Linked DNA regions of Actinospica robiniae DSM 44927. The protein of the gene in region 2 interacts with the protein of the main gene of each other region in a pairwise test. Links are inferred from orthologs where the notes say so. Each region holds a gene or a part of one and is shown on either strand. Other genes may lie near its edges. The genes, in order: secD and pheT.

What was found.
Region 1: the proteins of pheT (region 2) and secD interact in binary tests that used the Escherichia coli proteins (3 or more experiments, as listed by UniProt). The link is inferred for Actinospica robiniae DSM 44927 from one-to-one orthologs.

Annotation. Positions count from the first base shown.
Region 1 is NZ_KI632511.1:4,192,638-4,195,939, forward strand. Bases 298-3,288 are described here. They hold secD (protein translocase subunit SecD), read right to left. Parts: upstream 2,767-3,288; coding sequence 829-2,766; downstream 298-828. Other genes in these bases: secF (protein translocase subunit SecF), read right to left, coding at 298-829; yajC (preprotein translocase subunit YajC), read right to left, coding at 2,948-3,288. In the rest of the region: more of secF, read right to left, coding at 1-297; more of yajC, read right to left, coding at 3,289-3,302. UniProt on the Escherichia coli protein: Part of the Sec protein translocase complex. Interacts with the SecYEG preprotein conducting channel. SecDF uses the proton motive force (PMF) to complete protein translocation after the ATP-dependent function of SecA.
Region 2 is NZ_KI632511.1:7,804,031-7,807,478, reverse strand. The notes cover bases 63-3,199. They hold pheT (phenylalanine--tRNA ligase subunit beta), read right to left. Parts: upstream 2,800-3,199; coding sequence 325-2,799; downstream 63-324. Other genes in these bases: pheS (phenylalanine--tRNA ligase subunit alpha), read right to left, coding at 2,799-3,199; ACTRO_RS33715 (ABC-F family ATP-binding cassette domain-containing protein), read right to left, coding at 63-173. Also shown: more of ACTRO_RS33715, read right to left, coding at 1-62; more of pheS, read right to left, coding at 3,200-3,448.

The DNA.
Region 1 (3,302 bases), 3.6 Mb from region 2 along the record:
CCTGGGACAGGATGCCGCCGACCATCAGCGCGACGACCGGGATGACCGCGATCAGCGAGGTGTTCATCGAACGCATCAGGGTCTGGTTGACGGCCAGGTTCGCCGCCTTCGCGTATCCCATCCGGTCCGTGTCCACGTACAGCCGGCGGTTCTCCTTGATCTTGTCGAACACCACGACCGCGTCGTAGATCGCGTAACCGAGGATCGTCAGGAAGCCGGTCACGGTGGCCGGGGAGACGGTCAGGCCCGACCACGCGTAGACGCCGCCGGTGATCACGACCACGTTCAGCAGCGAGACCAGCGCGGAGACGGCCATCTGCCACTCGAAGAAGAGCGCCAGATAGATCGTCACCGCGACGAGGAAGACGATCAGCGCCTCGATGGCGTCCTTGGACACCTCGTGGCCCCAGCTGGCGCCGACCTGCTGCACGGTGATCTTGTTCGGGTCGATCCCGGCCGCGCTGGCCAGGGCGTCCTTGAGCGTGTTCTCCGTGCCGCCCTGGATCGTCGGCGTGGTCACCTCGATCTGGCGGCCGGCGCCGCCGGTGGTGATGGTCTCCTCCTGGACCACCGGCGCGCTCACGCCGTGGGCGATGGCGACGGAGGTGGCCTGCGAGGTGGTGAGCGTCTGGCTCGGCACGGTGAGCACCGAGCCGCCGGTGAAGTCGACGCTGAAGTGCAGACCGCGCACACCCAGTCCGACCAGCGCGATCAGCAGGACGACGCCGAACGAGGCGAACCAGCGCTTGCGCCGGCCGATGACGTCGACCGTGGTCTCGCCGCTGTAGAGCCGGTTGCCGAGCGTGCTGAAGTTGTTCAGCCGGGACATCAGGCCTCCACGCTCTGCTGGTTGGATTCGTCCGAGTCCTGCGCCTCGGCCGCCTCGGCCTCCGCCAGCCGGCGGCGCTCGGCGATGGTCATCCGGCCGCGCGAGCCGGAACCGGACCGGTAGTTCTGCCGGGCCCGGCCCAGGCTCTCCGGGTCCAGGCCGGACCAGCGGTGGCCGTTGCCGAAGAAGTCGGTGCGGGAGAAGAGCGTGACCATCGGGACGGTGAACATGAAGATCACCACGAGGTCGATCACCGTGGACAGGCCCAGGGTGAACGCGAAGCCCTGCACCGAGCCGACCGTGAGCAGGTAGAGCACGACGGCGGCGATCAGGGTGACCATGTCGGACGCTATCACCGTGCGGCGGGCGCGCTGCCAGGCGTGGCGCACCGCGGAGCGCACCGATCTGCCCTCCCGCAGCTCGTCTCGCAACCGTTCGAAGAAGACGACGAACGAGTCCGCCGTGATACCGATGGCCACGATCAGACCGGCGACGCCGGGCAGCGAGAGCGTGAAGCCCATCAGCGGGCCGAACAGGCACGCCAGCGCGTAGGTCAGGGCCGCGGCGACGACGAGGCTGGAGATGGCCGCGACCGACAGACCGCGGTAGTACATGATGACGTACAGGAACACCAGCAACAGGCCGATGCCGCCGGCGATCAGACCGCCGTCGAGCTCGGAGCTGCCGAGGGTCGGGGAGACGATCGAGACCTGGCTCTGCTGGAAGTTCAGCGGGAGCGAGCCGTAGGCGAGCGTGGTGGCCAGCTGCTTGGCGGTGGACTGGGTGAACACCGAGCCGTTGATGGTCGCGGTGCCGCCGGTGATCGCGCCCTGCACGACCGGGGCGGACTGCACGACGCCGTCGAGCGTGATGGCGAACTGGCCGGTGCCGGACTGGCCGGTGGTGTCCTGCGTCTCCTGGTAGAGCTTGGTGGTCTCGGTGGCGAACTCGGACTTGCCCTTGGCGTCGAAGGACAGGTCGACTTCCCAGGCGCCGGTCGGGATGCCGCCGCTGCCGACGGTCTGGGTGGCGAGGGCGCTGGTGACGTCCTTGCCGTCGATGATCGACGGGCCGAGCAGGTACTTGTTCTTGTCGAGGCCGCAGGTGGCGAGGAAGTCGGTGGGCTTGACCGCGCCGACGTTCTTGACCATCGCGTTGTTCGAGCAGTTGAGCGCCTCGTACTGGCTGATGGCCTGCTCCTGCTGGGCCTGGGCCGCGGCGCTGGCCGAGGAGCTCGCGTCCGGGGTGGCGCTCGAGCTGGCCGCGGGGGACGCGCTCGAGCCGGCCGCGGACGAGGTGGAGGTGTCAGGCGAGGCGGAGGTGCTGGCCGCGTCGGCCTTGACCGTGCCGGACTCGGACTGGCTGGTGGCCTTCTCGCTGGCGGTGGAGCTCGCCGAGGCGGAGGCGCCGGCCTTGGCCGTGGCCCCGGTGGACGGGCTGGCCGTGCTGCTCGGGGCGGAGCTGCCGGTCGCGGTCGGGGTGGGGCTGGTGGTGGGTGTGGGCACACCCGCGCCTTCGGCGAGCACCTCGCGGAAGTACAGGTGGGCGGTCGCGCCGATGGAGTTGACGGTGTCCTGCGAGTACTGGCCGGGGATCTCGACGTCGATCGTGTCGGACCCCTCCTTGGTGACCGTCGCCTCGCTGACGCCGTAACCGTTGACGCGCTCCTGCATGATGCTCACGGCCTGGTCCATCTCGGAGGCCGCCGGAGTGGTCTTCTTGTCCGTCTCCGCGGTGAACACCGCGCTGGTGCCGCCGGCCAGGTCGATCGCGAGCCGCGGGTGCGTGGCGTGAACGCCGAGCATCGTCGCGTACAGGGCGATGAGCACCACAGCCAGGGCTGCCAGCGGTCGCCACGGCCGCTTGTCCGCCGCCCCCCTGGCCCGGGTGGAGAGCAGGCCGGAGTACTTCTTGCTCCTGGCCTTTTTCGCAGCCACGTTCCTTCTCCTCGGTAATTGACATGCGGACCGGGACGCCCGACGTCCCGTGGAGGGAAGCGCCGGGAGCCTTGGCCACGCTCACTGCCGGTGTGCCGCGTACGCCCGAGTCAGAGACGGCGCCGGGCTCGGGACGGTTCCCCCGGGCCGGGCGGCCGGTCCCCCCGGCGGGCGGGAGGCGTCAGCCGACCTTCTGCTGGTCCTTGGCGTCTTCGGGCTCGGACTCGGTCTCGGCGGTCGCGGTCTGCTCGGTCTGCTCGGCCTGCTCGGCCGCGAGGGCGTCCGCCTCCTCCGGGGTGAGTTCCTCGCCGTCGACCAGGGCGTCGGGATTGGCCGGCTGGACCACGCCGGCGATGGCCTGCTTGGTGAACTTGAGCTTCACCCCGGGAGTGGTCTCGATGACGACGTACTCGTCGGTCATCTCGGCGACCGCACCGACGAGGCCGCCGATGGTGCGCACCTCGGCTCCGGGGACGAGAGCGTGCTGCATGGCTTGGGCCTGGGCGGCCTGCTTCTTGCGGCCGCGGCTGGTCATG
Region 2 (3,448 bases):
CGGCCGGCCAGGACCTTGAGCAGCGAGGACTTGCCGACCCCGTTCGGGCCGACCAGGGCGACCCGGTCGCCCGGCGCCAGGGTCAGGCCGACGCCGTCGAACAGCGGCTCAGCGTGGAAGGCGAGCGAGAGGCCGGTCGCCTTGAGGAAGGAACGTGCGGATACGGCGAACAAGGAGGGCTCCATGGGTGGTCGTCATGATCGGGTAGCGACACGACCCACGAATCAGCACTACGGAGCTCCTCGAGCCGGAAACAGGTACGCAGACGATGGTGCCCGGGCCGCGAGGGCCCGGGCAACCGGTTTTCCGCCGTGCGGGAGCGCGTCAGCCGCGCAGCACCGCGCCCGAGTGCCGGGTGGCCGAGGCCACGGCGGCCTCGCGCACGGCGGCGACCTCGTCGGCCTTGAGGGTGCGGTCCGAGGCGCGCAGCCGCAGCGAGAACGCCAGCGACTTCGAACCCTCCTCGACCCGATCGCCCTCGTAGACGTCGAACAGCCGGATCGCCTCGAGCAGCGGGCCGGCGCCGGCGACCAGCGCCGACTCGACGTCCGCGGCCGGCACCTCGCGGGAGACCACCAGGGCGACGTCCACCGTGGCGGGCGGGAACGCGGAGACCTGCTCCGGGCTCACCGGCACGTCGTCGGCGGGGACGAGCGCGTCCAGGTTCAGCTCCATCGCGCAGGTGCGCGGCGGCAGGCCGAGCGCCTCGAGCGCCTTCGGGTGCAGTTCGCCCGCGTAGCCGACGATCCGCTCGTCGATCGAGAGCACGGCGCAGCGGCCGGGGTGCCAGGGCTCGTACTGCGCCTGATCCACCGTCAGCTCCGCGCCGCACGCGGCCGCCACCGTCCGCGCCGCCTCGACCGCGTCGGCCCAGCTCGCGGCCCGGCCCTCGCCCCACCAGCCGGCGTTCTCGCGGGCGCCGACGAGCACCGCGGCGACGTGCCGCGGCTGGTCCGGCAGCGAGGCCTCGAGCACCGCGAGCTCCTCGTCCGAGGGGCGGCGCTCGACCGACAGCCGCGGCGGGGCCGAAGCGTCCGGACGCGGCTGGTAGACCAGGCCGGTCTCGAACAGGGCCACGTCGTGGAAGCCGCGGCCGACGTTGCGCCGCAACGTGGCGAACAGGCCCGGCAGCAGTGTCGTGCGCAGGTACGGCTGCTCGTCCGAGATCGGGTTGGCCAGGCTCAGCGCGGTGCGGCGGGCGTCGTCCGCGGGCACGCCCATCGCGTCCAGCTCGGCGTCGCCGACGAACGGGTAGTTGAGCACCTCGACGAAGCCGGAGTCGGCGAGCGCACGGCCAACCCGGCGGTGCAGCCGCTGGCGCAGCGACAGGCCGCGGCCGCGCGGAGCGACCGGCAGCTTCATCGGGATCCGGTCGTAGCCCTCGAGCCGGATGACCTCTTCGGCCAGGTCGTTCGGGTCGGTCAGGTCCGGCCGCCAGGACGGCGGGGTCACGCTCAGCTGGTCCGCGCCCTCGACGGTGCAGCCCACCTCCTGCAGCCGGCGCACCACCGCCTCGCGCGGGTAGGCGAGCCCGGCGACGCGGCCGGGCAGGCCCGCGTCGATCAGGATCGGCGCGGCCGGGCGCTGCTGGGTGGAGGCCACGGTGACCTCCGGGTCCGCCTCGCCGTGGCCGAGCAGCACGAGCAGGTCCACCGCGCGCTGGGCCGCCGCGGCGGCCGCGTTCGGGTCCACCGTGCGCTCGAACCGGCGCGAGGCCTCGGACGGCAGCTTGTGCCGGCGGGCGGTGCGCGAGATCGAGCCCGCGTCGAAGTGCGCGGCCTCGATCAGCACGTCCACGGTGCCGGTGTGCACCTCGGTGGACGCCCCGCCCATCACCCCGGCCAGGCCGATCGGCCCGGTCTCGTCGGTGATCAGCAGGTCGTCCTGGTCCAGCGCCCGCTCGGCGTCGTCGAGGGTCTCGAGCTTCTCCCCCGCAGCCGCCCGCCGCACCGTGATCGGGCCGGTCAGCCGGCGCAGGTCGTAGGTGTGCAGCGGCTGGCCGATCTCGAGCATCACGTAGTTGGCGATGTCCACGATCAGCGAGATCGGGCGCATGCCGGAGAGCTGGATGCGCCGCTGCATCCACAGCGGGGTGGGGGCCAGCGGGTCGATCCCGCGCACGGCGCGCGCGACGAAGCGGTCGCAGCCGAGCGGGTCGGCCAGCACCACCGGGTAGCCGCCCCGGGTCGGCGCCGGGGTGTCGAGCAGGGCCGGGTCGCGCAGCGAGCGGCCGAAGACGATCGCGGCCTCCCGGGCCATGCCGCGCATGGACAGGCAGTAGCCGCGGTCCGTGGTCACCGCGATGTCGAGCACCTCGTCGCGGATGCCGAGCAGCTCGATCGCGTCCGCGCCGACCTGGACGTCGGCCGGCAGCACGATGATGCCGTCGTGGTCCTCGCCGAGGCCGAGCTCGCGGGCCGAGCAGATCATGCCGTCGGAGACGTGGTCGTAGGTCTTGCGCGCGGCGATCTTGAAGTCGCCGGGCAGCACCGCGCCGGGCAGCGCGGCCACGATCTTGTCGCCGACCTTGAAGTTGCGCGCGCCGCAGACGATGCCGCGCACGTCCGCCGCCTCCGGTCCGACCTGCACCTGGCAGTAGCGGATCGGCTTCTTGAACGCGGTGAGCTCCTCGATCTCGAGCACCTGCCCGACCACCAGCGGGCCGGTCAGGCCCACGCCGGACTCGTGCACGGTCTCGACCTCGAAGCCGGCCGGGACGAGGCGCTCGGCCAGCTCGCGGCCGGTCAGCGACTCGGGCAGGTCGACGTACTCGCGCAGCCAGGAAACAGGGACGCGCATCAGATTTCCACTCCGAACGGGAGGGTGAAGCGGATGTCACCCTCGACGATGTCGTGCATGTCGGTGATGCCGTGGCGGAACATCAGGGTCCGCTCAAGGCCGATGCCGAAGGCGAAGCCGCTGTAGCGCTCGGGGTCGATGCCGACCGAGACCAGCACCCGCGGGTTGACCACGCCGCAGCCGCCGAGCTCGATCCAGCCCTCGGACGAGCAGGTGCGGCAGGGGTTGTCCGGGTCGCCCACGGACGAGCCGTGGCACACGAAGCACTGCAGGTCCAGCTCGGCGCTCGGCTCGGTGAACGGGAAGTAGTTCGGCCGCAGCCGGGTGGCGATGTCCTCGCCGAACATGGCCTTCACGAAGTGGTCCAGGGTGCCCTTGAGGTCGGCCATGCCGATCCCCTCGTCCACCACCAGGCCCTCGATCTGGTTGAAGACCGGGGTGTGGGTGGCGTCGAGCGCGTCGGTGCGGAAGGTGCGCCCGATCGAGACCATGTGCAGCGGCGGCTTGCGCCGGAGCATCGTGCGCACCTGCAGCGGCGAGGTCTGCGTGCGCAGGATCAGCGAGTCGTGCTCCGAGCGGGCCGGGTCCAGCGGGTCCACGCCCGGGGTGCGCACGAAGAAGGTGTCCTGCGGGCTGCGCGCCGGGTGGT